Regions from separate parts of the Actinopolymorpha cephalotaxi genome, predicted to be linked through region 3. Evidence: riboswitches for the same ligand, from Rfam matches in the RefSeq annotation. Region 3 holds a riboswitch; each other region holds the start of a gene.
The links. Region 3 has a riboswitch for thiamine pyrophosphate ahead of FHR37_RS07910 (ECF transporter S component). Riboswitches for the same ligand answer to the same signal wherever they lie in the genome.

Region 1 (10,489 bases), 630 kb from region 3:
GGACGCCTGGTTGCCGCTCTCGATGCGGGTGCGGTCGTGGCTGCTGCGCCGGAACGCCTACGCCGACATCGCCCGGCTGGCCGCCGCCGAGCGGGGGCTCACCGTCGCCGCCGACCTCGAGCAGGTCGGCTGGGACGGCGATGCGCTGGAGGTGCGGGCGCGCGGGCGGCTCACCTATGCCGACGGGCGCCCGGTGACCTTCCGGCGCGCGGGCGACCGGCTGCTGTGGAACCCACCCTGCGATCTCCGGACGGCTCTGCCAGACGAGGCGTTCGACGTGTCCGGACTGATCGGCGACAGCCGCCTGGAGCTGGTGGTGCAGAACCGCGACGACAAGGGCGCCTACTCCGTGCCGACGCGCAGCGAGCTGACTCTCGACGCCGACGGGGACGCCCTGCGGGTCAGGCTGGTCGGGACGGCCCGGATCGACCCCGCGACCGGCAAGCTCGGCCGGCCACTGGACGCGGGAACCTGGGACCTCCTCGTCCGGGCCGACAGCTGCGGCTGGGGTCCGCAACGCCGGCTGGGCGGCTCCGCGGAGTTCCCGTCCGGCAAGCCGCCCGTGGACAGCACCCGGACCTTCGACGGCGAGGGCGGCACGTTCGTCGCCAGGCCGTACTGGACCGGGCTCGGCAACCTCAGCGTCCAGGTGAGGAACTAGGCCGTCTGCCCGGGCCACCTTTCCGGGTCGCCTCGAAGCATGGCCTAGAGTGCGAGCATGTCCGACGAAGAGCGGGACGCCTACCTGGACACGGTTCTGATCGGTGGCCGGGAGCCCGTCACCATCGTCGTAGCGGACTACGACCCTTCCTGGCCGGACAGGTTCGAGTCGCTGCAGGCCCGTGTCGCCGAAGCGCTCGGAGCGCGGGCGCTCGACGTGCAGCACATCGGCAGCACGTCCGTCCCGGGCCTGGCCGCGAAGCCCATTGTCGACGTTCTGCTGACCGTGGCGAAGATCGAGGCCGAGGACGACTACGCACCACCGATGTACGAAGCGGGCTTCGTCCTGCGGGTCCGCGAGCCGGGGCACCGGATGTTCCGTACGCCCGAGCGGGACGTGCACGTCCACGTCTACGAGCCGGACGACCAGGCCGTCACCGACTATCTCGACCTGCGCGACTGGCTGCGGTTCGACGACGCCGACCGTGACCTCTACGCCGCGACGAAACACGAGCTCGCGCGACGGGAGTGGACGGACATGAACGACTACGCTGACGCGAAGTCCGAGGTCATCGCACAGATTCTCGCCAGGGCCCGGGAGCGGCGTCGGTCCCGATCCTGACCGGTGTTCACCGCACTGACAGGGGGATCGCGTCCGTCAACCAGGTCTTGCGGACGTCAACCGGGTCTTGCGGACGTCACCACGGTCGGCCGTCACATCCTGCCCGCACGGGCCAGCACCGTCTCGGCTTCCACGGCCATCGACTGCACGAGATCGGCCGCGGGCTCCACGCTGTCGATCAGGTCGACGGCCTCGCCGGCCCACAACGGCAGCGACGGCAGCTCGCCCCGGGCGACCTCGGCCTGGTACGCCTGGACAGCGGAGGTGTCGGCGGCCAGTTCGGCCTCCCGGCCGCGCCAGCGGTCGAGGTAGGGGTGCCCGAGGGTGCGGGCTGTGTACGTCGAGGGCCATCGGGATCCACGGGCGATGTCGAGGACACGGCTGCGGTCGGTGTCGTCCCCTCGTCCCTCCACGATCGCCCTGGCGGTCGCCGGGTCGATCAGGGCCTCGCACGTGGCTTGGAAACGGGTACCGACCAGTGCTCCGGCCGCACCGAGTGCCAACGCCGCGGCCAGCCCGCGTCCGTCGGCTATCCCCCCGGCCGCCAGCACGGGCAACGGTGCCACCAGGTCGGCTGCCGCAGGCACGAACGTCAGCGTGGACCGCCCGCGCAGGGCGCCGTGTCCGCCGGCTTCGGTGCCCTGCGCCACGATGACGTCGGCACCCACATCCATCGCCTGCCTGGCCTCCTCCAGATCGGCGACCTGGAGGATCAGTTTGACGCCTGCCGCGCGGACCCGTTCGGCGAACGGAACAGGGTCGCCGAAGGACAGCATCACCGCGGCCGGCCCGCGTTCCAGCGTCCACTCGATCACGGCGGCGTCGACCGCCCAGGTGAGAAAGCCGACGCCCCACGCTCGGTCAGTGTGCCGGGTGAGTATCGACAGTTCGCGATCCAGCCACTCCAGGTCGCCATGCCCGCCGCCGAGGATCCCCAGCCCGCCGGCCGCCGAGACCGCCGCCACGAGCGCACCACCGGCCGACCCGCCCATCGGTGCCAGCGCGACCGGGTGCCGAATGCCGAACATCTCCGTGAACACCGTCGACAAAGCCATGGCCATCATCATGTCCTCCGGCCGGCGAAACCGTTGTGGTCACCCGCCGACGTCCCCGCGGTTCGCCGGAGTGTCGGGGATGCCGGCGCTGAGGGCGTCCCGGATCCGGTCGTACGCCGCGGCCGGGTCGGCGCTGCGCATCACCGCACCCATCACGGCGACGCCGTACGCACCGGCTGCCGGCATCGTGGCCGCGCCGGCCGCCGTGACGCCGCCGAGGGCGAACACCGGTGTGCCGCGCGCCTCATCCACCAGCCGGCGCAGTCCGTCCACGCCGAGGGCGGGACCGTAACCGGGCTTGGACTCCGTGGGCGCGACCGGGGAGACGGTGACGTACGCCGCACCCTCGGCGACCGCCCGGCGTACCTCCTCGCGATCGTGACACGAGCGCCCGAGCAGCTCCTCGGACCGGCTCTCGAGGCTGGGCCGGCCGGCCGACAGGTGCACGCCGTGGGTGTGGGAGAGCCGACGGTGTGCGGAGACCACGATGACGTCGGCTCCGCGCGTGCGGCGGCGGATCTCCTTCGCGAGGTGGTCGCGGGTGACGTCCGGCTGGTCGAGTTCGCGCAGCACCACCGCGCGAAGCCCGGCCCGCACGCACCGCACGACCGTGTCGACAAGGTCGGCTCCCGGCGGAAGCTGGGACCGGTCGGTGAGCAGCAGGATCCGTGGCAGCGCCCGCGCCGCTGACGTCACCCGCTCACCCGTCCGGACATCGGCGAGGAGGGGCGGGCACCGGTCAGCCTCGGAATCCGCCCGGCGGACCGGGCCAGGCGCCCTGCCCGTACCCCGAGCCGGATCGCCTCCGCCATCACCGCCGGGTCGTCGGCCCGGGTGATCGCGGTAGCGGCCAGCACGGCGTCGCACCCGAGCTCCATCGCCTGGGCGGCGTCGCTGGCGGTGCCGACACCGGCGTCCAGGACTACCGGCACGGTGACCGCCGCGCGGACCGCCTCGATCGCGTGCGGGCTGCGGATGCCCAGGCCCGAGCCGATGGGGGAGCCCAGCGGCATCACCGCCGCACACCCGACGTCAACCAGACGTTGCGCGACGATCGGGTCGTCGGTGGTGTAAGGGAGTACGGTGAATCCCTGTCGTACCAGGGTTTCCGCCGCGTCGAGCAGCTCGACCACGTCCGGCATCAGGGTCCGCTCGTCGCCGATCACCTCCAGCTTCACCCAGGCGGTCCCCAGCGCCTCCCGGGCGAGGTTCGCGGTGAGGACGGCCTCCCGCGCGCTGAGGCAGCCGGCGGTGTTCGGCAGCAGGCGGGCGCCGGTCTCCTCCAGTACGCCCGCGAGCGCGTCCAGCAGCGATCCTTCGCCCAGGTCGGACGTACGCCGCATCGACACCGTGACAAAACCCGGACGAGCGGTGCGTACGACGTCCACGATCGTCTGCAGGTTGGTCAGCCCGCCGGTCCCGATCCACAACCTGGAGGCGATCTCGGCTCCGTTCACCGTGAGGCGATCCGGGCTGGTGCCGGCGTTCACCGCGGCCATGTCGACCACCTCAGCCTCCCTGTCGTGCGGTGACGATCTCGACGGCGTCTCCCGAACTGAGCTGGGTGCGTTCCCAGTCACCGGTGCGTACGACCGCGCCGTTGACGGCGACCGCGACACTCCTGGGGTCGGGCAGTCGCCGTCGCACCAGGTCGGCGACATCGATGCCGTTCGGGACCTGTGTCAGTTCGCCGTTGACAGTGACGTCCATCGGCTCATCCTTTCCGACGTGTCGAACCGGCTCGGGGAGAACGCGTTCGCTGCGTCGGGGGAACCCGACTCGATGTGGGCACGCAGGATCCGCGCTGTGACCGGAGCCAGGAGTACTCCACCGCGATGGTGGCCGGCGGCAAGATAGAGGCCGTGGACGCCGGTCGGGCCGAGCATCGGGCCGTTGTCGGGGGTGCCGGGGCGGTGGCGTGCGAGGACCTCCAGGATCTCGGCGCGTTCCAGGCCGGGCAGCAACGTGCGTGCGGCGTCGAGCAGACGTGCCACCCCGCCGACGGTCGGCATCGGATCCCCGGCGTGCTCCTCCTGGGTCGCGCCGACGACCACCTCGCCGCCGGCGCGCGGCACGGCGTACACCGGCTCGCCGTGTACGAGGGCTCGGATCGTCTGTGTGGGCGCCTGCCCGGACGGCGGCCGTACCCGCAGAATCTCACCGCGCACGGGCCGAACGTGCCGGCGCTGTGGCACCTGCGGCGGCAGTTGGTGGCCGGTCGCCACCAGCACGGCATCGGCGCGCACCAGCCGCCCGTCCTCGGTGCGCACGCCCTCCACCGAGGCTGGCCGGTCCTCGCCCGGCGCCAGGAGGGGCGACGGCGTGGTCGACGGTGCGGCGTTTCGGTGCTCGACCCTGTCTCCGAGGAGGGCGAGCAGGGCAGCGGAAACCCTGCGCGGGTTGACACTGTGGTCACCTGGCAGGTAAGCCCCTCCGCAGACCCGGGTGGAGAGTTCGGGTTCGCGTTCGCGCAGGTCGCGCTGCCGGAGTTCCTCGTACTCGATGCCGTGTGCGGCGAGCAGGTCGAGGGTGCGGCGCACCACCTGAACGTCGTCGTGGTCGCGGCCGGCGAGCAGCGTTCCGGCGCGGCGGTGGTCGACGTCGACACCGGACGCGGACTCCAACCAGGCGGCGTACTCCGGCCACAGTCCCGCACTCTCCACGCCGAGACGAAGGAGGTTCTCCTCGCCGTGCCAGGCCTCCCCGGCCGGTGAGAGCATCCCGGCAGCGGCGTGCGTCGCGCCCGAGGCCGGAGCGGGATCGAAGACGCGGACGTCGTGGCCTGCACGGAGGAGTTCGGCGGCGCAGGCCAGCCCGACGATGCCCGCGCCGAGCACGGCGATCCTCATCGGCACCGTCGGCTCCTCACTTCCTTCGCCGGCATGACCCGGATCAGGTTCGGCGGTCGGAGCGGTGTCGGCTCCCTCTCAGCCCGCTACCGGCGGGCTCCCGCGTGGAGGTTCGACGTTAACACGGGATCAGCATCCTGCCCGGCCGACGAGCCGGGGCACCGGATGTTCCGTACGCCCGAGCGGGACGTGCACGTCCGCGTCCACGTCCGCGTCAATGGCGGGTTGCGCCGGTCAGCCGGAGGTGATGCGCAGCAGGACGCGCCCGCCGCCCTTCTTCCGGAAGCGCTCCAGGGCCATGGCCAGTCGGAACTGCGTGCGGTACTTCGTACGGAACGCCGACATGACCCGCCCGGTGACCTCGGGGTCGGTGACGACCTCCGCGACCGCGGGCACCGACGGCGCGTCCTCGGCGACGCGGCCCATCCGGGTGCAGGGCCGCATGGTGACCCGCGGGTCCCGGCGCAGCCGGCGGACCTTCCCGGTGGTCTCGCCCGTGGTGACGTACAGCGCGTCGCCGTCGCGGACGATCCACACCGTGGTGGCGACCGGCTCGCCGGAGCGGCGGAACGTCGTCAGGGAGACGAACGGTTCGTCGTCGAGGAGGGCAAGGCCAGGGGCGTCGGTCACGGTCAGACCGTAACAGCCGACGTGCGCGCTAGCGCTTCACGACGCGGAGGTACTCCCGTCGGTCCAGCGGGTTGTGGTCGGTCCGCGGCCTGGTCGGTGCCGGCCCGCGCACCGGTTGGTACCGCTCGAACGTCGAGTCCAGCATTCCCTCACCGCGGGTCAGCCCCGGCAGTTGCTGCTGCAGCTCGTGCACCCGCGCCGCCGGGATCTCGCCCTCCACGACCGCGCCCGAACCCTTCGGCTGCTGGGAGTCCGGCACGCCGCCGAGCCGCACCAGTGCGGGCACCACCGCCGCCAGCGTGTCCGCCGGGCACTCCAGGTGGAAGCGGTGCGCGGGTTCGCACACCACGGTCCCGGCCTGCCGCAGCGCGGCCATCAGCACCAAGGGAGTGAGGTAGCGGAAGTCGCCGGCGGTGCTCGACATGCTTTTGTCGAACGTGCCGTGGGAGTGGCTCTGCCGGGCGTAGTAACCCGAGTGCGTCATGAACACCGCGATGTCGCCGACCTCCCAGCCGGACAGGCCTTGGCGCAAGGTCTCCTTGACAGTCTCCTCGACCGCGGTGAAGAACGCGGGTGGCATCGATCCCAGTTCGACGTCCAGCCCGAACGAAACTCCGTCGCCCGGCCGTGCGGGTTCGACCCGCAGGCCGACGGTGGCGAAGTAGGGGTTGGCGTCGGTGCCGATCAGGTCGTACGCGGCGCCCTTGCCGATCGGCCGCTCGACACAGATCACCGACGTCCTCGCGAACTCCACCTCGATGCCGTACTCCTCGGCCAGCGTGGTCGCGACGACCTCCTTCTGCACCTCGCCGTAGAGCGAAACGTAGATCTCCTGCCGTACGTCGTCCTGGCGCAGGTTGATCAGCGGGTCCTGCTCCGCGAGCTGGGTGAGCGCGAGGTGCAGGGCGCCCTTGTCGGACCGCCGCACGGGGACGACCACCGTCTCCAGCGTCGGCGGGGCGAAGTGATGGGCGGCCCCACCGGGCCGGGGAACGCCGACGGTGTCGCCGATCCGGACGTCGGCGAGGCCGGTCAGCCTGCCGATCTGCCCGGCGCGCACCACCGGGCGGACGGGTGCCGCGCCCTGGTCGAAGACCCGGATTCCGGTGACCTTGCTCCCACCGCCGTCCACGCCGCCATCCACGCCGCCGGTGGCGCCGCCGCTCCCGCCCGGGCGTACGACCGGCACCTGGTCGCGCAGGTGCACGGCGCCGTCGAACATCCGGACGTAGGCGATCTTCTCCCCGCCCGGACCGCGGTCGACCTTGAACACCGACCCGGACGCGGGCGCGTCCGGGTCCCCGCCGGCGGTGGGAAGGAGGTCCCGGATCCCGGACACCAGCGCGGCGATCCCCGCACCGGTGATCGCCGAACCCGCGAACACCGGGTGCACCCGCGCCCGCGCGGTCCGGGTCGCCAGCTCGTGCCGCAGCCGCCCGTCGGTGAGGACGTCTCCGTCGCCGTCGACGTAGGCGGCGAGGAACCCGTCGTCGGCGTCGGCGAGCACCTCGGCCGCGGCGGTGGCGAAGGCCCCGTCGTCTGGTCCGTACGGCAGGAAGCCGGCGTGCGGCGTGCCCTGGTCGTACGCCCGGCCCATCGGCACCACCGCGGGGGTGAGCTTCTCGGCGATCTCGGCGTACACCCGCTCGGCGTCCGCGCCGCGGCGGTCCAGCTTGTTCACGAAGAGCAGGGTCGGGATGCGCAGCCGCCGCAGGGTGCGCATCAGCACCCGCGTCTGGGCCTGCACCCCCTCGACGGCCGACACCACCAGCACCGCGCCGTCGAGGACGTTCAGCACCCGCTCCACCTCGGCGATGAAGTCCGGGTGGCCGGGTGTGTCGATCAGGTTGACCGTCACTCCGTCGAGCACGAACGACACCACCGCGGACTTGATCGTGATGCCGCGGCGGCGTTCGAGGTCGAGGGAGTCGGTCTGGGTGTTGCCGGCGTCGACGCTGCCGATCTCGTCGATCACCCCGGCGGCGTGCAGCAGCCGCTCGGTCAGGCTCGTCTTACCGGCGTCGACGTGTGCGAGGATCCCCAGGTTGATCAGTTTCACGAGGCGTCATGTCCTTGGAGTAGGAAGCGATCTTCCGCTGGGAGGACACGAACGCTGGACGCATCGGGGGCTCGCCTTTCTGTCGGCTCGACTGTCGCAGGCCGGACCGGCGCCGGCCGGCCGCCGGTCGGGGTGAGTGAAACAGACCGGCCGGGTCCGCCACAACCGATTTCCGGTCGGACATTCGCAACGGATTCAGGACGTCCCGGGCGGGTCGCACGTCGGTGGCGGAGGGCCGTACGGGAATACGAGCCCGACCCCTTCGGTTGCAGGTCGGCATGTCGATGACAGGTGAAGTCGAGCTGAGCCCCAGCGGATGGGTGCGAGAGCAGACCGAGAAGATCTTCGAGACGGGTACCACCGACAGCGTGGACATCAAGGGCCGGGCGGTCATCCTGCTGACCACGCGCGGCGCGAAGACCGGGAAGCTCCGCAAGGTGCCGTTGATGCGGGTCGAGCACGAGGGTGTGTACGCGATCGTCGCCTCGCTCGGCGGCGCCCCCAAGCATCCGGTCTGGTACTACAACGTGACGGCCGACCCGCACGTGGAACTGCAGGACGGCACCGTCACCAAGGACTACGTGGCGCGCGAGGTCAGCGGCGACGAGAAGGCGATCTGGTGGGACCGCGCGGTCGCGGCGTACCCGGACTACGCGGACTACCAGAAGAAGACCGACCGGCAGATCCCGGTCTTCGTCCTCGAGCCGATCAAGGACTGACCTCGAGAGCCGGTGTCGCGCCCGCCTAGAGTGAGGCGATGGGGCAGCTACACGCGATCGGTCTGGTGCTTCACCCCGAACGCGACGCGAAGGCGGCGGTCGACGCCGTGGTGGAGTGGGCGCGTGGCCGAGATGTCGCCGTGCTCGGCCTGCCCGAGGAGATCGACCGGCTGGTCTGCGACGCGGTCGCGGTTCCGTCGCACGAGCTCGTCCACCGCGCCGACCTGCTGATCAGCCTCGGCGGCGACGGGACGATGCTGCGCAGCATGCGCCTGGTCGCCGGCCACGCCACCCCGGTGCTGGGCGTCAACCTGGGCCGGCTGGGCTTCCTCGCCGAGATCGACGTGTGCGACCTGCCGACCGCGCTGTCCGACATCGACGCCGGGCGCTACTCCGTCGAGCCGCGGATGGCGTTGCGGTCCGTCGTCCCGGACGGCCCGGAACAACCGGACGGCAAGCCGGTGCTCGCGTTCAACGACCTCGCGCTGGTCCGCATCCCCGGCCAGGCCTCGGCCGCCATCGCCACCTCGGTGCAGGGGCAGGAGTTCGTCCGGTACGCCGCCGACGCGGTCCTCGTGTCCACCCCGACCGGTTCGACGGCGTACAGCTTCTCCGCGGGCGGCCCGATCGTCTCGCCCACCGTCGACGCGGTGCTCGTGGTGGCCGCGTCGGCGCACTCCACGTTCGACCGGGCCCTGGTGCTGGCCGCCGACGAGCGGCCGTCGCTCCTGGTCCTGCCGGTGTCGGGACAGCTGGCGGTGGAGGTCGACGGCCGGGTCGAGGCGTACGTCGGTCCCGGCGTACGCCTCGACGTCACGCCGGTGCGAGCTGCGGCGCTGGTGGTGCGGTTCGGCCGGACGACGTTCTACGAACGGGCCCGGCGCAAGCTCCGGGTCACCGGCAGCCTCGAGGTCGAGTAGCGACCCGCACACCGAAGCACCCGGAGCGGTTGCCGGAAGGTGACACAACCGCGCCGGATGTTTGCCCTGTCGAAGCCGCCCGGATAGCTTCGCCAGAAAGCCCTTTCCTCACTTCGGCGACGATGCCGAGGTCCGTCGCCCGCTCCCTGTGTGGAGGAGAAGTTCCATGGACCCGTCGTGTCTGCAACACCGGCTCACCGACAGTGAACGCCGTACGTTCGAAGAGACCGGCATTCTGCAGATAGAGAACGCGCTTTCCCCTGACCATCTCGCCGAGCTGACGCAGACCACCGACAGGCTGCACGCCCAGGAGTCGGCGGCCGGCCGGGCCAAGCCGGACGCGGCGATGTTCTACCCCAACTTCGTTCCGGTGTCGCCGCTCTACACCGACCTGGTCGACTACGACCGCATCCTCCCCAAGGTGTGGGGGATCCTCGGCTGGAACATCTACCTCTACCACGCCCACCTCATCGTCACCCCGCCGTCGGGCCAGGAGCGGACCGACAAGACGTTCGGCTGGCACCAGGACTCCGGCCGGGTCAACTTCGACATGGAGGAGACCCCTCGGCCGCGGCTTTCCATCAAGGTCGCCTACTTCCTGTCCGACACCAGCGAGGAGGGACGCGGCAACTTCTGGGTGGTGCCGGGCAGTCACCGCAGGGACCGGATCGAGGTGCCGGACGGCAAGGGGCAGCCCGAGGGTGCGGTGCCGGTGCTCGCCAAGCCGGGCACCGCGGTGTTCTTCGACCGGCGGCTGTGGCACGCGGCCAGCCCCAACTGGTCCGACGTCACCCGCAAGGTCCTCTTCTACGGCTACGGCTACCGCTGGATCCGTACCAAGGACGACATGACCGTGAACGAGCTGTGGCCGAGCAGCGACCCGATCCGCCGGCAGCTGCTCGGGCACGCCCTCAACGCCAACGGCCACTACTCGCCGACGGACGAGGATGCTCCGCTGCGCGGCTGGCTGAAGGA
Region 2 (10,489 bases), 680 kb from region 3:
GCACGGCGTCGGAGTGCACCGGGATGTCGTACCGCCCGGCGAGCTCGACCACCTCGGCGATCGGCTGGACGGTGCCCACCTCGTTGTTGGCCCACATCACGGTCACCAGCGCCACCGACTCGGGGTCGGCCTGCACGCTCGCCCGCAGCGCGGCCACGTCGACCCGGCCGTACGCGTCGACCGGGATCCACTCGACCTCGGCCCCGGCGAACGACTCCAGCCAGCGCACCGAGTCGAGCACGGCGTGGTGCTCGACGGCGCTGGCCAGCACGCGGCGGCGACGCGGGTCGGCGGCCCGGCGCGCCCAGAACAGGCCCTTGACGGCGAGGTTGTCCGCCTCGGTGCCGCCACCGGTGAAGACGATCTCCGACGGCCGGGCGCCGAGCGCCGCGGCCACCGACTCCCGGGACTCCTCCACCAGCCTGCGGGCGGCCCGGCCGGAGGCGTGCAGGGACGACGCGTTGCCCAGCCGGGAAAGCTGGGCGGTCATCGCGGCCACCGCCTCCGGGAGCATCGGGGTGGTCGCGGCATGATCGAGGTAGGTACGTGGTGCCGTCATCTCAGGGTTCAGCGTAATGACCACCGCCGACAGCCGTTCCACCCGCCGTTCCACCGCCGGTCGCCGCCATCGAGGCTCAGCCGGGTCAGCCCTGGGGCGGCCAGCCCTCCTGCCGCCACGCGGCGTCCCAGAACATCCACTCCCAGGCTGTCGCCCGGGCGAACGCCTCGTGCATGCGGTCCAGCGTGGCCGGGTCGGCCACCGCGGCCGTCCGGTCGGCGATCTCGCACACCCGCGCGGTGGACCGGGCGAACTCCTCGTCGGCGTAGGTGCCGATCCAGTCGCCGTACGGGTGGCCGGACAGATCACCGGCCGCCGCCAGCAGCCGCGTACCCACGTCCTGATAGATCCAGAAGCACGGCAGCAGCGCCGCGACCAGCTCGGCGTAGCCGCGGGTGTGCGCGACGCCGAGGAGGTACGACGTGTAGCCGACGCAGGTCGGCGACCGCTGGTACGCCGCCAGGTCCCGGACGTGCGTACGGTGCAGGTCCTGTTCGACCTCGATCGCGGTGTGCGCGGACTTCGCGAAGAAGGCGAGGTCCGCGCCGTTCGGCGCCTTCACCGCGGCGGCCGCGAGCGCCCGGGCGTAGTCGTCGAGGTAGAAGGTGTCCTGGGCGAGGTAGTACGCGAACCGCCCGCTGTCCAGGCTGCCGTCGCCGAGGGTCACCACGAACGGCAGCGCGTCGATCGCGGCCCGGCTGGCCGCGGTGGCCGTCCAGGCGTCCGAGCAGAACCCCGTCGATTCCGTCACCGCGTTCCCCGTCATCGCGCTCCCCACCAGGCGTGGAAGTGGTGCACCGGCCCGTGTCCCCCGCCGACGTCGAGGGAGTCGGCCGCGGCCAGCGCGGCAGTGAGGTAGTCCTTGGCGCCGACGACTGCGGTACGCCAGTCCGGCCGCTGGGGACGCAGCGCGGCGATCGCGGAGGAGAGCGTGCAGCCGGTGCCGTGCGTGTGCCGGGTGTGGATCCGCGGTGCTCGCAGCCACTCGGCGCCGTCGGCGTCGAGGTAGAGGTCGGCGGACTCCTCCGGGTCGTCGCCGTGCCCGCCCTTCAGCAGCACCCGGGGTACGCCGAGCGCACGGAGTTCGGCGGCCTGGCGTTCGACCTCGGCAGGCGTACGGGCCGGTGAGGTGCCCAGCAGGGCGGCGGCCTCGGGGAGGTTCGGGGTCACCAGGCCGGCCAGCGGGAGCAACTCGGTCCGTACCAGCGCCACCGCGTCCTCGGTGAGCAGCCGGTCCCCGCTGGAGGCCACCATCACCGGGTCGAGCACCACCGACGGAAGCCGGTCCCGATGGCGGCGCAGCGCCTCGGCGACGGTGTGCACGACGGTGGCGTCGGCGAGCATGCCGATCTTCACCGCGTCCACGCGGACGTCGGAGACGAGGGTGTCCACCTGCTCGGCGATGAACTCCGTCGGGAGGACGTGGATGCCGGTGACGCCGCGGGTGTTCTGCGCGGTCAGCGCCACCAGCACCGCCGTGCCGTAGGCGCCGAGGGCGGAGAACGTCTTCAGGTCGGCCTGGATGCCCGCCCCACCGGACGGGTCGCTGGTGGCGATGGTGAGCGCGACGGGCACCTGGCCGGACACGTGAGTGGTCATCGAACCTCCGTACGCAGGGCTCGGGCTGCGGCCGCCGGATCGGGCCGCCCGCACACGGCGCTGACCACCGCGATCCCGGCCACGCCGGTGGCGCGTACGGCGTCGGCGTTGTCCGGGCCGATGCCGCCGATCGCCACACAGGGCAGGCCGGCCGCGGCGGCGGCGGCGACGAGTTCGGCGAGCAGGCCCAGGCCGCGCGGGGACGCCGCGTCCGCCTTCGTCGTCTGGGCGAAGACCGGTCCGACGCCGAGGTAGTCCACCGTCCCCGGCGGCAGCGCGAGCGCTTCGTCGAGGTGGCCGGAGGTGTGCGCGGACAGTCCGATCCACACGTCCGGCCCGAGCAGCTCGCGGGCGTGCTCGGGCGGCAGGTCGGACTGGCCGAGGTGCACCCCGTCGGCGCCGAGCGCGTGCGCCACGTCGGCCCGGTCGTTGACGAACAGGGGTACGCCGGTGCCGGCGAGCGCCTCGCGTACCTCCGCGCCGGCCCGGAGCAGGTCCCGGGTGGTGGCGCCCGGGTCGCGCAGCTGCACCGCGCTCACTCCGCCGGCCACCGCCGCCCGCACGGTGGCGGCCACCCCGCGCGGGCCGCACAGCGCGGTGTCGGTGACGAGGTAGAGCGAGAGGTCGAGCGCGCGGCCCCGGCTGCCCGAGGGTTCAGGAGCCATCGTCAACCCAGCCTTGCGCCCGCGCGGATGCGGTCGGCGCCGGTGGCGTCCAGCTCGTCCAGCAGCGCGGTCGCGAACGACCCGGGCCGAGGCGCCCGCGCCGCCGCCGCCTCCCCGGCGAGGGTGAGCAGCACCGTCGCCGCCGTCGCGGCCAGCAGGGCGTCGCTGGTCACCGCGAGGCAGCCGGCGGTGAGCGCGCCGAGCACGCAGCCGACGCCGGTGATCCGGATCATCAACGGATGGCCGTTGGCGACCCGTACGGTGCGTTCGCCGTCGGTGAGCAGGTCGACCGGGCCGCTCACCGCCACCGTCAGGCCGTACGTGCCGGCCAGCGACCGGGCGGCCGGCCAGGCCTGTTCCGGGTCGGCGGTGGACTCCACGCCGCGGCCGCCGGCACCGCCGGTCAGGGCGAGCACCTCCGAGGCGTTTCCTCGTACGACCGCAGGGGGTGCGAGCGCGAGCAGGTCACCGGCCAGGGCGGTACGCCACGGCAGCGGACCGGCGGCCACGGGGTCGAGCACCCACGGACGTCCGGCCCGGGCCGCCGACGTCACCGACGCCCGCATGCCCTCGGCCGAGGCGTGGGTCACGGTGCCGAGGTTGACCAGCACCGCACCGGCGCCGGCGGCGAGCACCTGCGCGTCCTCGGGGGTGTCGGTCATCGCCGGGGACGCGCCCGCGGCGAGCAGCGCGTTGGCGGTGAAGTTGGCGACGACGAGATTGGTGAGGCAGTGCACCAGCGGCGCCTGGTCGCGGAGGTTCTCGCGTACTTCCGCTACGGCGTCCGCGGTGACGGACGTGGTCGTGACCATCGTGCGACAGTCCCTTCGCCAGCATGATCTGGATCAGGTTCGACGGGTGTGATCTCAGTCCCGGCCTTCGGGGACACCCCGCGTCACTGCGTCCGACCGTACCGGCCGGATGGTCGACGTGCGAACGCCGGTGCACGCGGTCGGCCCGCGTGCACCGGCGTCCACCCGGAACTCCCCGGCTCAGCCCTTGCGGCGGTTGATCTCCTCGGTCGCCTGCGGCAGCACCGCGTGCAGGTCGCCGACGACACCGAAGTCGGCCATCTCGAAGATCGGCGCCTCCGGATCCTTGTTGACCACCGCGATCGTCTTCGAGGTCTGCATGCCCGCCCGGTGCTGGATCGCGCCGGAGATTCCGGCGGCGAGGTACAGCTGCGGCGAGACGGTCTTGCCCGTCTGGCCGACCTGGTAGGCGTGGGGGTACCACCCGGCGTCCACCGCCGCGCGGGACGCGCCGACCGCGCCGCCGAGCGCGTCCGCGAGTCCCTCGACGACGGAGAAGTTGTCCGCCGAGCCGACCCCGCGCCCACCGGACACCACGATCGCCGCCTCGGTCAGCTCCGGGCGCCCGGTCTGGGTGCGCGGCGAGCGCTCCACCACCCGCGCGGCCCGGGCCCGCTCCGACACGGTGACGTCGGCCTTCTCCTCCACCGGCTGCGCGAGTGCGGGTTCGGGGGTGGCGGAGTTGGGCTTGACGGTCAGGATCGGCGTGCCGTGGGTGACCCGGGACCGGACGGTGTAGTTGCCGGCGAACACCGCCTGGGTGGCGAGGACCGTGCCGTCGCCGGGCTCGACGTCCACGACGTCGGTGAGAACGCCGGAGCCGAGCTTGATCGCGAGCCGCCCGGCGATCTCCTTGCCCTCCGCACCGGAGGTCAGCATGATCGCGGCCGGTGCGCTCCGCTCGGCGAGCTGGGCCAGCGCCTCCGCCTTGGGTGCGACGAGGTGGTCGGTCAGCTCCGGCTGCTCCAGCAGGTAGACCTTCTGGGCGCCGTACGTCGCCAGGGTGTCCTTGGCCTGCTCGTAGCCGGCGCCGACGAACACCGCGGAGGGTTCGCCGAGGCGCCGCGCGATGGTCAGCAGCTCGGTGGTGGTCTTGCGTACGACCCCGTCGACGTGGTCGACGAGAACCAGGATCTCGCTCATTTCGGCACGCTTCCTTGCAGTCGCTCAGCGGTCGGTCGCCCGTACCCGGATCGGTGGTCGAAGTTGGCAGCTCGCGGCTGGTCGCTGCGGTCTAGACGAACCGCTGCTCGGCGAGGTAGGCCACGAGCCGCTGCCCGCCGTCGCCCTCGTCGGTGACGACCGTGCCCTTCTGCCGGGCCGGGCGCGCCTCGAAGGAGTCGACCGCGGTCCAGGCGGAGGCCAGGCCGACCGCACCGGCGTCGACGCCGAGGTCGGCGAGGCTCCAGGTCTGCACCGGCTTCTTCTTCGCCGCCATGATTCCCTTGAACGAGGGGTAGCGGGGCTCGTTGGCCTGGTCGGTGACCGAGACCACGGCGGGCAGAGCTGCCTCGACGGTCTCGGTGGCGGCCTCGCCGTCGCGGCGGATCCGCACCGTGCCACCGCCGACCTCGAGCTCGCTGGCGAAGGTGACCTGCGGCAGGTCGAGCCGCTCGGCCAGCATCGCCGGGACCACCGACATGCTGCCGTCGGTGGAGGCCATCCCGCACAGCACGAGGTCGACCGGTCGCTCGGCGCCCAGCTTGCGGACCGCCTCGGCCAGCACCAGCGAGGTGCCCACCGAGTCCGAGCCGTGGATCGCGTCGTCGAGCACGTGCACGGCCGCGCCCGCACCCATCTGCAGGCTCTTCTTCAGCGCGTCGGCGGCGTCGGCGGGCCCGACCGTGAGGACGGTCACCTCGGCGTCGCCGGCCTCGGCGAGCTTGAGGGCGGCCTCGACGGCGTACTCGTCCAGCTCCGACAGCAGTCCGGGAACACCGGACCGGTCGACGGTCCGGTCGCCGGGGTCGAAGCCGCGTTCCGCGGTCGCGTCCGGGACGTACTTCACACACACCACGATGTTCATGCTCGCGTCCGGCTCCTCACTCGCGTCCTTGGCTCGCCACGTCGAACCCGGGCGCCCTCGACGGGCCATCCAACGGGTTCACCGGCCAGGGGTCCGCCCCCAACCGTAGACGGGACCGACCCGACTGACGCGACGTTACCCGTGAGTAGCTTCGCGGGCAACCACCGGTCCCCGGGGAGTCCTGGCAGCCTCCCCGGGACCGGTGGTGTGCACGACCTGCCCTACAGAACGGCGGTCAGCGACTCGGCCGTCTTGGCCACGGCGTCGCGGGGGTCCATCGCCCGCAGCTCGGCGTTGAACGGCTCGACCTTGACCGGGCCGACGTAGCCGATCTTGCGCAGCGCGCCCACGAAGCCGGCCACGTCGATCACGCCGGTCGCCCCGGGCAGCATCCGCTGACCGTCCTGCTGCTGGTCGCGCTCCAGGCCGGTGGGCGCGTCGTTGAGGTCGACGGCCACCACCTCGTGCGCGGACAGTTCGGCGATGTCGGCCGCGGACTCACCGGAGGTGAACCAGTGGAAGGTGTCCAGGATGAGGCCCACGTTGGGGCTGCCCACCGCGTCGATCAGCTCGCGCGCCTCGGCGAGGGTGTGCACGAACGGATACAGCTCGGTGCTCCAGAACGACTTCGGCCCGACGTACTCCAGGCCGAACCGCACCCCGGCACCGGCCAGGATCTCGTCCACGAGCGCGATCCGCTCGGCGTGCCGGCGGAAGTTGCGCCGGTAGGTCAGCGAGTTGCTCATCGGCCGGATCCAGGTGCCCACCCGGTCGATGCCGTACGACGTCAGCCGGACGGCCTGGTCGTTCAGCGCGTCCAGCTGGGAGGCGAACGTCCCCGCGTCGGCGTTCAGGTCGACCGGCAGGCCGGCGTTCCCCCACTTCACGCCGTGCTCGGAGAGTCGTGAGCGCAGCGCCTCCACCTGGTCGGCCGGCTGGGAGGTGAGGTAGCCGACGTCCGGCTCGACCGCGCCGAAGCCGAACTCGATCGCGAGATCGACGGCGGCCTCGAAGCCCGGCCTGATCCCGAGCGCGCCGCAGCTGAGGTTGGTGTAGAAACCGTCGGTGTTCTGGTCTGCCATGAGTTCCGGCTCTCCCACTTCTGAGGGTGCACGTTCCTGTCCGGGGTACACGTTCGCCGTCCAGTCTGGCCGAGGACACCTGCCGACGGGAGCCGCGGGCCCGGCACCCGGGGCCGAAACAGGACCCGCACTCGGCGCCACCGACCGGTCCGCGCAAGTAGCCTGACCGTCACCCGGGCCCGAACTTCACAAGCGGAGGAGCCACACGTGCCGGACCTGCCCCTCACCGGCGAGCGCACCATGCCCGGGATCTGGCACGAGACCTACTGGTTCGCCCGGCACGTGGTCGGCTACGACTGGGCCGCCGGCCTGCTCGCCGCGCACGGCGCGCCCGGTGGGTGGAAGCCGCGGCGGGTGCTGGACGCCGGCTGCGGTGAGGGGTACGGAGCGCAACGCCTGTACGACTCGCTGGACACCGCGCCGACCGTGGTGGGCGTCGACTACGACGCGGCCACCGCCGCCCATGCCGCCACGGCGTACCCCGACGTGCGGGTGACCCGCGGCAACCTCGTCCAGCTGCCGTTCGCCGACGGCTCCTTCGGCGCCGTGGTCAGCCTGCAGACGATCGAGCACCTGTGGAACCAGCCCGCGTTCGTCGCCGAGTGCGCCCGGGTCGCCGAGCCCGGCGGCATGCTGGCCTGGTCCACCCCGAACCACCTGACGTTCCCACCCGGCAACATCTGCCACGCCAAGGAGCTCACCGCCCCCGAGCTCCGCGCCCTGGTCGAGCGGGCCGACCCCGAGCTCGGGCTGGACCTCGTCACGATGACCGGCATCCGGCACGGGCCTCGGATCGAGGACTGGGAACGCCGGCACGGCGACCTGGTGAAGGCCCAGCTGGCCGACGAGCCGGCCGCCTGGTCAGCGGAGCTGGCGATGTTCGTCGCGTCGCTGACGGCGGCCGACTTCGTGGTGTCCGCGGACGACCTGGACACCAGCCTCGACCTGCTCGTGCACGTACGAGTGAACGGCTAGGACACGTCCTAGACCTGCTCGCCGACCACCACGGCCTCGGCCGGGACCTCGTGCGGGTTCGGCTCGCGACCGGCGTACATCAGGCCGACCGCGCCGGCACACAGCACGGCCGCCACGGCGAACGGCGCCCGCTGGGAGCCGCCCCACTCGGCGACGTGCCCGACCAGGATCGCCGCGGCCGCTCCGCCCATCCAGCGCAGGAAGTTGTAGCCCGCGCTGGCGATCGGGCGGGGTGCCTGCGAGACCGACATGGCCATCCCGGTGAGGAAGGTGTTCAGGCAGCCGGAGGCGATCCCGGAGGCGATGGTCGCCACCACGACCACCGGCACCGATCCCCAGACGAACGCCAGCATCAGCAGGGCGTACATCCCGAGCGCCAGCATGGTCGCGTTGCGCTCGCCGATCCTCGCGGCCAGCCGGGGACCGACGATGACGCCGCACACCGCGACCATCAGGCCCCAGCCGAAGAAGATCCCGCCGACCGCGAACGCGCCGTACCCGAGGACGAACGGCGTCCAGGCCAGCACGGTGAAGAAGGCGTACGTGTAGAGCAGCGCGGACAGGGCGACCAGCAGCAGCCGGCGGTCGCGCAACGCCCTGAACGGTGCGCTGATCGAGACTCGCTGCGTGCTCGGCCGGTCGCGGACGAGCATCGTCGCGGTGAGCACGAGCGCGACCAGCATCAGCACGGACGTACCGACGAACGGGCCGCGCCAGGAGATGCTTCCCAGCAGGGCGCCGACCAGCGGGCCGGCGGAGATGCCGAGGCCGAGCGCCGCCTCGTAGAGCAGGATCGCCGCGGTCTGCCCGCCGGACGCCGCGGCCACGATGGTGGACAGCGCGGTGGCGATGAACAACGCGTTCCCGAGTCCCCAGAACGCCCGCAGGGCGACCAGCTGGCCGATCGAACCGGCCAGCGCGCACATGCCGGCGAACACCACGATCAGCGCGAGGCCGGCGACCATGGTGCGCTTGCCGCCGTACTTCGCCGCGAGGACGCCGGTGAAGAGCATCGCGAGGACCTGCACCACGAGGTACGACGCGAACAGCAGTGTCACCTGGCTCGGTGTCGCGTTCAGGCCCTTCGCGATGGACAGCAGGATCGGGTCGACGAGCCCGATTCCCATGAACGCGATGACCGCCGCGAACGCGACCACCCACACCGAACGCGGCTGACCGCGGACGGCGTCGAGCAACTTCACATCGTGGGACACGGGAGCAGAACCTTCCTTCTTGTGGAACGGGATTCGGGGTACGTCTCACCGGCCGGTGCTCACCTGGCCGGTGCTCACCGCATCGGTGCTCACCGCATCGGCGGCGATCGGATCGGCGGCGACCAGCCGGGCAAGCGCGGGCAGCGCGGCCTCGACCGCCTCGCGGTCGGCGGGGCCGAGCCGGGTCAGCCGCTCGCGGAGGAACTCCTCACGTGCGACGACGACCCGGGCCAGGTCGGTGCGGGCCCTGTCCGTCGCGGACACGACCACCATCCGCCGGTCGTGTTCGGCCGGCCGCCGGCGCACGTAGCCCGCGCGCTCGAGCCGGCTCACGACGTTGGTCATCGACGGCTGGCGGACACCTTCGCGGGCGGCGAGGGTGCTCATGGTCTGCGGGCCGTCGTGGACCAGGACGCCGAGGACCGAGCCCTGGGTGAGGGTGACGCCGAGATCCGGTGAGTGCCGGCGAACGACGTCGTACAGGCGGTACACGAGGGGGCGAAGCTCCCGGGCGAGCGGCCCGACGCCTACGGCGCCGCGGGGTTCGGAGAGAGCTTCGGAGCGAGATTCGTACTGTCCGGCCATTGCTTAGCCAGGCTAACTTAGCCTTGCTAAGTAATCAAACCGGAGGCTGCCCGCGGACTCCGAGGCGGACACGACGCTGCCCCAGGTCCGCCGAGGCGGTCCTGGGGCAGCGGGTGAGTCGCGACTCCCGGAATGGTGCCGCGATTCGGGTGGTACGGGGTTGTTACGGGGTGTTCAGTGTCTTGTGGAGGCGGCCGTCGCTCAGGGGTTCAGGCCCTTGTTCTTCAGCCAGACGAACGGGTCCACCGCGTCCTCGAGACCGCCGCCGTGCGGCCGGACCTCGAGGTGGCAGTGCGGGCCGGTGACGTTCCCGGTCGCGCCGACGTAGCCGATCACGTCGCCGACCTTGACGCTGCCGCCGGTCTTGGCGAACCGGGACATGTGGCCGTACAGCGTGACGGTGCCGTCCGGGTGGCGGATCTCGATCGCGTTCCCGTAGGCGTCCTGCCAACCGGCACTGATGATCTCGCCCCTGCCCACCGCGTGGATCGGGGTGCCGGTGTCGGCGGCGAAGTCGAGTCCGTGGTGGGAGGAGGCCCAGTTGTTGCCGCTCTGCCCAAACCGTCCGGTGAGGTGGTACGACGTCACCGGGAGCACCCACTGCGGCGCCTTCTTGGCGGCCAGCGCGGCCTTGTGGGCTGCCGTCTTCTTCAGGGCGATCTTCTTCGCGGCTCGCTTCTCGGCAGCCCGCTCGGCGGCGGCCCGCTCGGCGGCGGCCCGCTCGGCCCGCTTCTTCGCGGCGGCCTTCCTGGCGGCCTTCTTCTCCGCGGCCTTCTTCTCGGCGGCCTTCTTCTCGGCGGCGGCCTGCTCGGCCAGCGCGCGCCGCTGCTCGGACCGGGCGGCCCGCTGCTCGGCGACCCGGGTGCGCTCGGCCTGCTCGGCCGAGGCCTTCTCCTGCGCCGCCTTCTTCGCCGCGGAGTCCTTCGCGATCGCGGCCGCGGCGTCGATGCGTTCCACCGCGCCGGCGGCCGG
Region 3 (10,489 bases):
GAGATGCGGTAGGTCGTGGTGAACCACCGCAGCGTTCCGAGGGCGATCACGAGGACCAGGGCGGCCAGGCCCCACAGGGGGCCGTGTCCGCTGGTGGTTCCCGCGACCAGAGCACCGATGAGGGCGGGGAAGGACCGGACGAGTTCCTGCACCGGGTGCACCGCGAGCATCCGCGGGCTGAGCCGTCGCCAGTCCGCTGTGCCGGTCGCCTCGGTCGCCTCGGTTGCGTCCGCCGCCCCCGTGGGCGGGGTGCCGAGCTCCGTCACGTCGCGTCCCCCTGGTTGGCCTGGGTGGTGCGGGTGAGCTCGTCGACCAGCCGCTCGACGGTGTCGCGGTCCAGGCCGTGGATCTTCAGCGGGCCGGCGGCCGAGGCGGTGGTGACGGTGACGTTCGACAGCCCGAAGAGCTGTTCCAGCGGGCCGCGTTCGCTGTCCACGGTCTGGATCCGGGACACCGGGGCGATCCTGCGTTCCTGGTCGAACCATCCGGACTGGGTGTAGACGGCCTCACCGGTGGCCTCCCATCGGTGTACGTGGTAGCGCCACCGGGGCATCACCGTCACGTGGGCGGCACCGAGGACGACGGTCGCCACCACACCGGCCACCCGCCAGCCGGTGACACCGCCGGCGAGGATCCACCACCCGATCTGTACGGCGAGCAGCAACAGCCAACCGGCACCCGCGCGGGCAGCCCAGTACAGCCTGGCGCCAGGGGCGACGCGGTGCCGCGGTGGACGGAGCTCGAGTTCGGGTGGACCGCTCGGGGCGGGCGGGCCGGAGTTCTCGCCGATGGTCACCTGCTCAGTGTGGCGAAGGTGTGACGGCCGGTCCCGTGTGGGTCGGCGGGCCGCACCCGTGACAGATGTCAGGGGTTCTGGCACCTCGCGGGTCGAGAGCGACGTCCCGGTGCCGCGTCCGCTACCAGAACAGGAACCGCCAGCTGCCCAGGGCGACGCTGACCGCGGTGGCGCCGGCCACGACCGCGATCGTCGCGGCGACGAACACCCAGTCCGCGCGGCGCAGCGGCCGGGGCCGGGCGAGCGAGCGGTCCGGCCGGTCGGTGAAGCCGCGCGACTCCATCGCGGTCGCCAGCCGGACCCCGCGCCGGATCGCCACCACCAGCAGGGCGAAAACACCGGAGGCGAACAACCGCGCCCGGCGTACCGGCGACCGCCCGGCGTCCAGCCCCCGCGCGCGGCGCGCGAGCAGCAGCGTCCGCCACTCGTCACCCAGCACCGGCAGCAGCCGGAACGCCGCGAGCGCGCCGAAGGTGAACCGAGGTGGCGTACGGAAGTGCTGCACCAAAGCGTCGGCGAACTCGGTCGGGTCGGTGGAGGCGAACGCCACCACGCCCGGCAGTGCGATGGCGAGCACCCGGGTCACCACCGAGACGGCGGCCAGCAGGCTCTGGCTGGACAGGTGCAGCGGCCCGGCGGACAGCCACACCGTCCCGCCGGTCTGGTCGGTGAACAGCAGGGTGGACACCGCCAGCCCCGCGACGGTGACGAACAGCAGCACCAGCCGGCGCAGGAGGGTCCGCCACCGCAGGCCGGCCGCCGCGAGGGCGAGCAGTTCGGCGCCGAGCACAAGAGCGGGCGTCACGGCGTCGGCGGTGAGCAGCAGTCCGGCCAGGATCACGAACGCGGCGACGATCTTGGTGACGGGGTTCAGCCGGGTGACCGGTGCGTCCGGGTCGGTGACGATCGGCTCGGCGAGGACGCTCACCCGATCACCTGCCCGGACCGCACGCGGACCTCCCGGTCGGCGAGCGCGGCGATCAGGTCGCGGTCGTGGCTCACGCAGCAGATCGCGTGGCCGTCGTCGCGCAGCTCGGCGAGCAGGTCGACCAGCTCACCCCAGGTACGCCGGTCCTGCCCGAACGTCGGCTCGTCCAGTACGAGGACCCGCGGCCCGGTCGCCAGCGCGGTGCCCACCGACAGCCGCCGCTTCTCCCCGCCGGACAGGGTGAACGGGTTCGCGTCGGCGAGGTGGTCCAGGGCGAGCCGGTGCAGCAGTTCGTCCACCCGGCGGCCGGCGGCCTCGGGAGTCAGGCCGGCCAGCCGTGGCCCGAGGGCGAGCTCGGCCCGCACGCTCGCGGTGAGGAACTGGTGCTCGGGGTCCTGGAACACCGTGCCCACCGCCCGTACCAGTTGTGGGGCCCGCCAGCGATGCAGCGGCCGGCTGCGGGCGGCCGGCTTGCGGGACCGGCCGGACGGTCCCGACGAAAGCCCGGACAGCTCGGGGGAGACGGTCACCTCACCCGCCGACGGGGTGAGCAGACCGGCGAGCAGCATGGCCAGGGTCGACTTCCCAGAGCCGTTCGCGCCGGAGACCGCGACCACCTCGCCGGCCGACAGCCGCAGGCCGGCGCCGGCGAGCGCGGGCCGGTCCGCGGCCGGGTAGGTGTAGCCGAGCGAGGTGGCGATGAGCAGGCCGGTCGAAGTGGCCGGCGCCGGGGTGGAGGTCGGGGCTGCCGCTCCGGTCGACGCGGCCGAGGCGCCCGGCGCTGACACGACCGGGGCGGATGTGGACCGCCGGGGTGAGGGCACCTCGCCCGGGATCCACACTCCGGCGGCGGCCAGCGGACCGTGGTCGGCAACGAAGACCTTGTCCGGGCTGCCGTCGGCGAGCACGCCGCCGCCGGACCGGAGCACCACCACCCGGTCCACCAGCGGCAGCCAGTCGCCGACCCGGTGGTCGACCACGACCAGCGTCGCTCCGGTGGCCGCGACCACCTGGTCGACGGCCTGGCGTACCAGCGCCGCTCCGTCGGGATCGAGGTTGGCGGTCGGCTCGTCCAGCAGGATCAGGTCCGGGCGCAGCGCCACCACGCCGGCCAGGACGAGCCGCTGCTTCTCCCCGCCGGACAGCCGCCCGGTGGGATGGTCCCGGCCGTACGGGAAACCGGTCAGCGCGAGCGCCTCGTCGACCCGCGGCCAGATGCGCTCGGTGGGCACGGCGCGGTTCTCCAGGCCGAACGCCACGTCGTCGCCGGCCCGGGCCATCACCAGCTGCGTCTCCGGGTCCTGGAACGCCAGGCCGATCCGGTCGCGTACCTGCTGCGGAGGTGATCCGCCGACCAGCAGGGTGCCCTCGACGTCGGCGGCCTGCTCGGCGTCGAGCAGTCCGGCGAGGCCGGTGAGCAGGGTGCTCTTGCCGCCGCCGGACGGCCCGGCGAGCAGGACCCGCTCGCCCGGCTCGACGGCGAGGTCGAGGTCCCGGACCGCCCACGTGTGCCGGCCGGCGTACCGGAACGACCAGCTGCGTGCCCGGATCGACAGCGCGGCGCCGGGCCCGGACGCGGCGGGCGGGCGGGCCCTCGCCGACGCGCTCACCGGGTCGTCTGCTCCCGGCCGGACGCGAACGGCGCCAGTACGCCGGTGGCGGCGAGCGCCCGGACGAGCGCGAAGGACCCGGCCCCGGCGATGACGAGCGAGCTCACCACCACGAGCACGCCGTACACGAGCTGCCAGGTGGGTGCCCATGCGAAGTTGTAGAGCACGTTGTCCATGACGGCCGGGACCACCCCGGCGACCGCACCGGCGAGCAGCGCCACCGGCAGCCGCCAGCGGCGGTAGCGGAACGCCGCGAAGACCAGTTCCGCGGCCAGGCCCTGGACCAGGCCGTAGAGGATGATCGCCAGGGGACTCTCCACGCCGAGTAGAACCGAGACGACGGCGGCGACGAGCTCGGTAAACACCGCGGCGCCCGGCTTGCGGATGAGCAGGCCACCAAGGACACCGGGCAGCAGCCACATGCCGTAGATCACCGCCTGGGCCGGTTTGAAGCCCACGAAGACTGGGGTGAGCGCGTTGTACAGCACGCCCCAGGCGAAGAACACCACGCCGAACGCCACCGCGACCACGGCGGCGACGATGATGTCGACGGTGCGCCACCGCCGGTTGACGGGCCGCTGACCGCGGGTCGCGGTCGAGGTCACATCCTGGGTCATGAGTGTCCTCCCTGAACCGGGGAGGAGACGCGGCCGAGTGCCACTGGGTCCGATTCGCCGCCGGGAGCTCCGCACCGCCCGATCGGTCGATCGGCCGGGCGCGGGCCCGGTGACGAACGGACAGACCGACTTCCTGCGCTGGCATTACCCAGATCAGGTTCGAGGGTCTGCGGGCCCCGCCGTCGCCGGCGGTCCCGCACTCTCAGCGCTTCCGCGCTCCCCTGTCGTCTGCTGTTGTCTGTTGCTACTGCTGTGCTGCTGTCCTCGTGTGGTGCCGCCCGAAGGCTACACCGGGCCGCCGAGACTCGCGGTGGCCCCGGGCGGGTGCCGGCGTCGCGGCCGACCGAGGCCCACCGCCGGCTCGACCGGAGGTCGGACCGGCGGGCCCTCAGACTCCGAGCGGCGTGTGGCGCCTGGGCCGCCGCCGGCGAGCCGTCAGACTCCGAGCGGGGCGTGGGCCAGCGCCTGGACCGCCGCCGGTGGCCCGACGACCTCGGCCCGGGACACACCCCTGCGCCCGAACATGTACAACGTGATCTCGCTCGGAAGCCCGGACAGCACGGCCGTCGGCTCACCCTTGCGAACCCGCGCGGTGGCGCCGTCGGGGCGGGCCACCAGTACCCCGGCCGCGGACCGGCGGAACAGCATCCGGCCGGCGCTGGTGACCCGCCGCCACAGGAGGTCCTCGAAGTCGTCCGGCAGGTCGCGGGCGGTCCAGTCCGGCTGGGCGCGCCGCACGTCCTCGTGGTGGACGAAGAATTCCACCGTGTTGGCCGCGCGGTCCACCGCCCCCAGCCTGGCCGGCGACCACGAGGGCGGGCCCTGACGGAACCGGTCGACCAGCTCTGCGTAGCCGAGCCGCCCGACCAGCCCGGTCATGCGTTCCTTCGTCCTGCCGGCAAGCGGTGGCAGCAGGATGCCCGCGGCGCCCAGCGGGTCACCTTCCCGGATCACCAGGTGGGCGGCGAGGTCGGACGTCGTCCAGTCGGCGCACAGCGTGGGCGCGTCCGGACCCAGCGCGTCCAGCAGGTCGGCGAGCGCTCGGCGTTCGGCGCGGGCGTGATCAGTCATGACCCGATCGTAGGGTGCTGGGCCAGCAGCTCCACCTGGGCGAGGGCGACCGGCGCGCCGCCCGGGGTGTCGTCGGGCCCCGGCGCGAGATCGAGCCGGTAGTGGGTGTAGTCACCCGGCGCGGCGACCAGGAACGGCCGGGTGTGCAGCGGCCATCCGAACTCCTCCCCGCTCCTGGTGTCCAGAACCTCCCAGCCGGTCCCGTCGCGGGAGCCGGCGAGCACCCATGCCGTCGGGGCCGCACCGGCGTTGTCCACGGGAGAGGTGAGCGTGTAGAAGTCGATCCGGGCCGGCGCCGCCAGCTCGTAGGAGACCCACCGCCGGGTCCCGTCGAACGTCACCGAGCCGGCCGAGCTGTCGTCGAACAGGTGCGCCGCGTCCACGCCCTCACTCGCCCGGGCGGTGCCGGCACCGGGCCGGGTGACGTCGACGAGAGGTGCGGGCGCCTCGCCGGGCTCGGTGATCGACGGCGGCGCGGCGTCCGGTGCGCTCGCCCAGTCCGACGGCTCGGGCCCCATGGCGAACTCCAGCACGCCGCCCTTGGCCAGCAGGTCGTGCGGCAGCCAGGCCCGGTCGTAGGGCACGCCGTCCACGGAGAGGCCCTGCACGTAGACGTTGCCGGCGCTGTTGTCCGGTGCGTCGATCACCAGGTCGGCGCCCGACTCCAGGTGCACCGTCGCCCTGGTGAACAACGGCGAGCCGATCGCGTAGCGGGGGCTGCCCATCTGCAGCGGGTAGAACCCGAGCGCGCTGAACACCTGCCACGCCGACATCTCGCCGTTGTCCTCGTCACCGCAGTAGCCCTGGCCGAGCTCGCTGCCGAGGTAGAGCCGGGTGAGCACCTCGCGCACCTTCTCCTGGGTGCGCGCCGGCTGTCCGGCGTAGGTGTACATGTAGGCGATGTGGTGGGCCGGCTGGTTGCTGTGGCCGTACATCCCCATGCGTACGTCACGGGCTTCGGTCATCTCGTGGATCACGGTGCCGTAGGAGCCCTTGAAGCGTTCCTCACCGGTCTCGGGAGTGGCGAAGAACTCGTCCAGCCTGCGCGCGAGCGCCTCCCGCCCGCCGTGGAGCCAGGCCAGCCCGGCGCCGTCGTGCGGAACGTGGAACGCCATGTTCCAGGCGTTGGTCTCGGTGTAGTCGAACCCCCACATCCGTGGGTCGAACTCCTGCGGGGACAACCGCCGCGAACCGTCGCCGTGCCGGCCCTGGAAGAAGCCGACCGCCGGGTCGAACAGGTGGACGTAGCCGAGCGCGCGGCGGCGGAAGTACTCCTCCTCCTCGCACAACCTGGCGTGGCGGGAGTCGTCGGGTCCTACGTCCCGCGCCAGCTGCCCGGCCATCATGGCGATGCCGAAGTCGTTGATGTAGCCGTCCATCGACCACGACATCGCCTCCTCGGTCGCCTCCACCGGGGTGTAGCCGAGGAACGGCGAGCGCTCCATCCCCTTGCGCCCGACGAAGGGGTTGGGCGGGCGGACGGTGGCGTTCTTCACCGCCGACTCGTAGGCCGCCCAGGCGTCGAAGCCCTCGACGCCCTTGCAGTAGGCGTCGCCGAAGGCCACGTCGGAACTGGTGCCGACCATGCAGTCGGCGTAGCCGGGGGAGGACCAGCGGGCCACCCAGCCACCGTCGCGGTACTGCTGAAGGAACCCCTCCACCAGCTCACCGGCCAGCGTGGGGGTGAACAGCGCGTAGGCCGGCCAAGTGGTGCGGTAGGTGTCCCAGAAGCCGTTGTTGACATACGCCTTGCCGGGAACGACGTCGGCACCTGTCCTGGTGGGACCGCTCAGCGGTGAGGATGTCGCCGACTGCACGGCGTGCGCGTAGATGGGCGCCTGCGCGGTGCCGGTGTTCTCGTGGGCGGAGTTGGGATAGAGGTAGAGGCGGTAGAGGTTGGAGTACAGCGTGGTGAGCTGGTCCTCGCTCGCCCCTTCCACCTCGATCACGCCGAGGGTGTCGTCCCACTGCCGCTGGGCGCGTTCGCGGACGTCCTCGAAGGAGTCGCCGGCCGCGATCTCCAGCGCCAGGTTGTGGCGTGCCTGGTCCAGGCTGATCAGCGAGGTGGCGATCCGCATGGTGACCGTACGGTCACCGGTGGGGTCGAACCTCGCGTACGCCGCCGCCTGCGCCCGCTCGCCCACGCCGTCGGGCCGGCCGGACTCGACCACGGGCCGGTCGAACTCCGCGTACACGAACATCCGGCTCGCGCCGTTGGACCGCCGGCTGCCGGTGTCGGTGTAGCCGGTCAGCACGCCGGTCTCCGGATCGACGCTCACCCCGGCGTCGGCGTCGACGTTGTCGAAGAACAGCGTGGAGGTCGGCCCGGTGAACGTGAACCGGAACATCGCCGCGTGGTCGGCCGGGGCGATCTCGGCGACCAGGCCGTTGTCGAAGGTGACGGAGTACCAGTGCGGGCGGGCGATCTCGTTGTCGTGGCCGAACGCCAGCGCCCGCGTGGCGCGGTCGGCGTCGGGGGCGCCCGCGGCGCTGGACGGCATCACCTGGAACGTCTGCCGGTCGCCCATCCACGGGCTGGGCTGGTGGCTCAGCCCCAGCGCCTGCAGGCGCGGCCGGTTTTCGTCGTCGTTGCCGCGGTGGTATTCGTACTCCCAGCGCAGCGTGCCCGCGTCGGTGACCGGCGTCCAGAAGTTGAAGCCCAGCGGCACCGCCGTGGCCGGGAGGTTGTTGCCCCGGGAGAACGCCCCGCTGGAGTGCGTGCCGCGGGTGGTGAGCACGTGGTCGGACAACCGGCGCGGCTCCCCGGCGGGGCTTGCACGCTCGGCGAGAACGATGTCGTCCACCCAGCCACCGAAGGGCACGGTGGTGTCGGCGGTATCGGCGGCGTCGGCGGCGTCGGGCTGGTGGTGGGTGAGCAGCACGGAGGTGACCCGGCGACCGGCGGCCACGGCACCGACCGCGATCCGCCGGGAGTTCCACTGGTCGGCGTAGAGCATCCGGGCGGCACCCTGGCCGGCCGCGTCCGCCGGCTGGTCGTGCTGGTCGCGGGCGCCGAGCTCGCTGAGCCGGGTGCCGTCGGCGAACTCGAGGTCGACCGCGGCGTAGGTCGCGGCGTAGGTCAGGTCGCCGGCGGTGAACTCCGGGAAGAGGACGTAGGACAGCTCGGTGTCCGGCCCGACCTCGACGTCCACCGCGAACAGTCTCACGGTGCGCGGGTCGGAGCTCGCCCGCTCGGCGGCGTAGCGGAGCGCGTGCCGGCCGGTGAAGCCGACGCCCGGCTTGGCGGCCGGAGCGTGGGCAGGCCCGCCCGCGACCTCGACGGTGAACCCGTCGGCGGCGTGGCCGTCGCCGCCCGCCACGTCGGGACAAGGGTCGCCGGGTTCGAACGAGGAGCGGAAGTGCACCACCGAATTCGCCATGGCGGGCAGACTGCCACGGCCCACCGACAGGCCGATCATCGGCTCCGCCACGGGCGCCGCGGCATGGCGCAACCGGGGCGGATCCGTGGGCGGGCAGCACAGGGGCGAGACGGGGGCGACGGCGAATCGGCGTTCGTACCGCTATGCCCGGCTCCGCACCCGCGTGGTCACGACCCGTCGCGCCCGCTGTCGGTGGCACCGGGAACAATGGCCGGCATGCCCAGCGCCGATCCCAGTGCAGCCCCCAGGGCCAACCCCAGCGCCACCCCCAGGGCCGGCACCGCACTCGCCCCCGAGGTCGCAGAACGGCTCAAACGCGACGACCACGGCCTGGTGGTCGCGGTGGTCCAGCAGCACGACACCGGCGAGGTGCTGATGGTCGGCTGGATGGACGACGAGGCGCTGCACCGCACGCTCACCTCGGGCCGGTCGACCTTCTGGAGCCGCAGCCGCAAGGAGTACTGGGTGAAGGGCGAGACCTCGGGTCACCGGCAGTGGGTGAAGGAGGTCCGGCTGGACTGCGACGGCGACACTCTCCTCGTCCGGGTGGACCAGGAGGGACCGGCCTGCCACACCGGCACCCGCACCTGTTTCGACGACGGCCTGCTCACCGCGAAGGTGGGCACACCGGCTGCCACGGGCGGGGAGGCCCGGCCGTGACGTCCCTCGGTGCCGCCACCCCCGACCTCGCCGGCTTCCGCGACCTCGCGCCCGGGCGCCGGGTGATCCCGGTGACCCGCAAGCTGCTCGCCGACGCCGAGACCCCCCTCGGCGTCTACGCCAAGCTGGCCCGGGACGAGCCGGGCACGTTCCTGTTCGAGTCGGCCGAGCACGGCGGGGTGTGGGGGAGGTACTCCTTCGTCGGCGTACGTTCCGCGGCGGTCCTCACCGAACGCGACGGCCAGGCGCACTGGCTGGGCAATCCGCCGGTGGGGCTGCCCGAGGGTGGCGACCCACTGGCCGCCGTGCAGGAGACGGTGGCCCGGCTGCACACGCCACACCTGCCCGGCTTGCCGCCGCTGACCGGCGGGCTCGTCGGCTACATCGGCTACGACGCGGTACGCCGGCTCGAGCGGCTGCCCGACCTCACCACCGACGACCTGGGGCTGCCGGAGCTGGCGCTGATGCTGGCCACCGACCTCGCGGTGCTGGACCACGTGGACGGCACGGTGCTGCTGATCGCCAACGCGGTCAACTGGGACGACACCGGCGAGCGCGTCGACCAGGCCTGGTCCGACGCGGTCCAGCGGCTGGACGCGATGACGAAGGCGCTCGCCCAGCCCACGCCGTCGTTCGTGGCGGCCGCCGATCTGCAGGCCCCGCCCGCCTACGAGCGCCGGCGTTCCGCCGAGGAGCACATGGCGGCGGTCGAGCAGGCCAAGGAGGAGATCCACGCCGGCGAGGCGTTCCAGGTGGTCGTGTCGCAGCGGTTCGAGCGGGCGACGACGGCCCGGGCGTTCGACATCTACCGTGTGCTGCGCTTCTCCAACCCCTCGCCGTACATGTATCTCCTGCGCTTCGGCGACTTCGACATCGTGGGTTCCAGCCCGGAGGCGCTGGTGACGGTGACCGGCGAGCGGGCGCTGACGCACCCGATCGCGGGCACCCGGCCGCGTGGCGGCACGCCGGAGGAGGACCACGCGCTGGAGCAGGAGCTGCTCGCCGACGAGAAGGAACGCGCCGAGCACCTGATGCTGGTCGACCTGGGTCGCAACGACCTCGGCCGGGTCTGCGCGCCGGGCAGCGTCGAGGTGGTCGACTTCATGACCGTACGCAGATACAGCCACGTCATGCACCTGGAGTCCACGGTGGTCGGCCGGCTGGCACCGGGCCGGACCGCCTTCGACGCCCTGTGTGCCTGCTTCCCGGCCGGCACGCTCTCCGGTGCGCCGAAGCCGCGCGCGATGGAGATCATCGAGAAGCTCGAACCCACCAGGCGCGGGCTGTACGGCGGGGTGGTCGGCTACCTCGACTTCGCCGGTGACCTGGACGCCGCGATCGCGATCCGCACCGCCTTGCTACGCGACGGTGTGGCGTACGTCCAGGCCGGCGGGGGCATCGTGGCCGACTCCGACCCGGCGGCCGAG

Region 1: linked by a shared signal. The riboswitch ahead of thiO (glycine oxidase ThiO) and the one ahead of FHR37_RS07910 (ECF transporter S component) in region 3 are both predicted to bind thiamine pyrophosphate.
Region 2: linked by a shared signal. The riboswitch ahead of thiM (hydroxyethylthiazole kinase) and the one ahead of FHR37_RS07910 (ECF transporter S component) in region 3 are both predicted to bind thiamine pyrophosphate.

Annotation. Positions count from the first base shown of each region.
Region 1 is NZ_JACBZA010000001.1:2,382,425-2,392,913, forward strand. Features, by position in the region: gene FHR37_RS10605 (glycosyltransferase family 2 protein) at 1-661, shown strand, start outside; gene FHR37_RS10610 (GrpB family protein) at 719-1,282, shown strand; gene FHR37_RS10615 (NAD(P)H-dependent flavin oxidoreductase) at 1,375-2,337, opposite strand; gene FHR37_RS10620 (thiamine phosphate synthase) at 2,377-3,033, opposite strand; gene FHR37_RS10625 (thiazole synthase) at 3,030-3,836, opposite strand; gene thiS (sulfur carrier protein ThiS) at 3,847-4,047, opposite strand; gene thiO (glycine oxidase ThiO) at 4,020-5,186, opposite strand; TPP riboswitch at 5,190-5,300, opposite strand; gene FHR37_RS10640 (PPOX class F420-dependent oxidoreductase) at 5,421-5,816, opposite strand; gene FHR37_RS10645 (elongation factor G) at 5,845-7,875, opposite strand; gene FHR37_RS10650 (nitroreductase family deazaflavin-dependent oxidoreductase) at 8,160-8,594, shown strand; gene FHR37_RS10655 (NAD(+)/NADH kinase) at 8,633-9,514, shown strand; gene FHR37_RS10660 (phytanoyl-CoA dioxygenase family protein) at 9,681-10,489, shown strand, end outside.
Region 2 is NZ_JACBZA010000001.1:1,068,133-1,078,621, reverse strand. Features, by position in the region: gene FHR37_RS04915 (cysteine desulfurase family protein) at 1-559, opposite strand, end outside; gene FHR37_RS04910 (TenA family protein) at 645-1,310, opposite strand; gene thiD (bifunctional hydroxymethylpyrimidine kinase/phosphomethylpyrimidine kinase) at 1,322-2,158, opposite strand; gene thiE (thiamine phosphate synthase) at 2,155-2,823, opposite strand; gene thiM (hydroxyethylthiazole kinase) at 2,826-3,635, opposite strand; TPP riboswitch at 3,628-3,726, opposite strand; gene FHR37_RS04890 (electron transfer flavoprotein subunit alpha/FixB family protein) at 3,816-4,778, opposite strand; gene FHR37_RS04885 (electron transfer flavoprotein subunit beta/FixA family protein) at 4,870-5,661, opposite strand; gene FHR37_RS04880 (sugar phosphate isomerase/epimerase family protein) at 5,883-6,743, opposite strand; gene FHR37_RS04875 (class I SAM-dependent methyltransferase) at 6,951-7,718, shown strand; gene FHR37_RS04870 (MFS transporter) at 7,727-8,932, opposite strand; gene FHR37_RS04865 (MarR family winged helix-turn-helix transcriptional regulator) at 8,978-9,517, opposite strand; gene FHR37_RS04860 (M23 family metallopeptidase) at 9,719-10,489, opposite strand, start outside.
Region 3 is NZ_JACBZA010000001.1:1,751,268-1,761,756, forward strand. Features, by position in the region: gene FHR37_RS07890 (PH domain-containing protein) at 1-266, opposite strand, end outside; gene FHR37_RS32970 (PH domain-containing protein) at 263-796, opposite strand; gene FHR37_RS07900 (energy-coupling factor transporter transmembrane component T family protein) at 918-1,724, opposite strand; gene FHR37_RS32360 (ABC transporter ATP-binding protein) at 1,721-3,334, opposite strand; gene FHR37_RS07910 (ECF transporter S component) at 3,331-3,951, opposite strand; TPP riboswitch at 4,065-4,184, opposite strand; gene FHR37_RS07915 (TIGR03085 family metal-binding protein) at 4,387-5,022, opposite strand; gene FHR37_RS07920 (GH92 family glycosyl hydrolase) at 5,019-8,402, opposite strand; gene hisI (phosphoribosyl-AMP cyclohydrolase) at 8,619-9,062, shown strand; gene FHR37_RS07930 (anthranilate synthase component I) at 9,059-10,489, shown strand, end outside.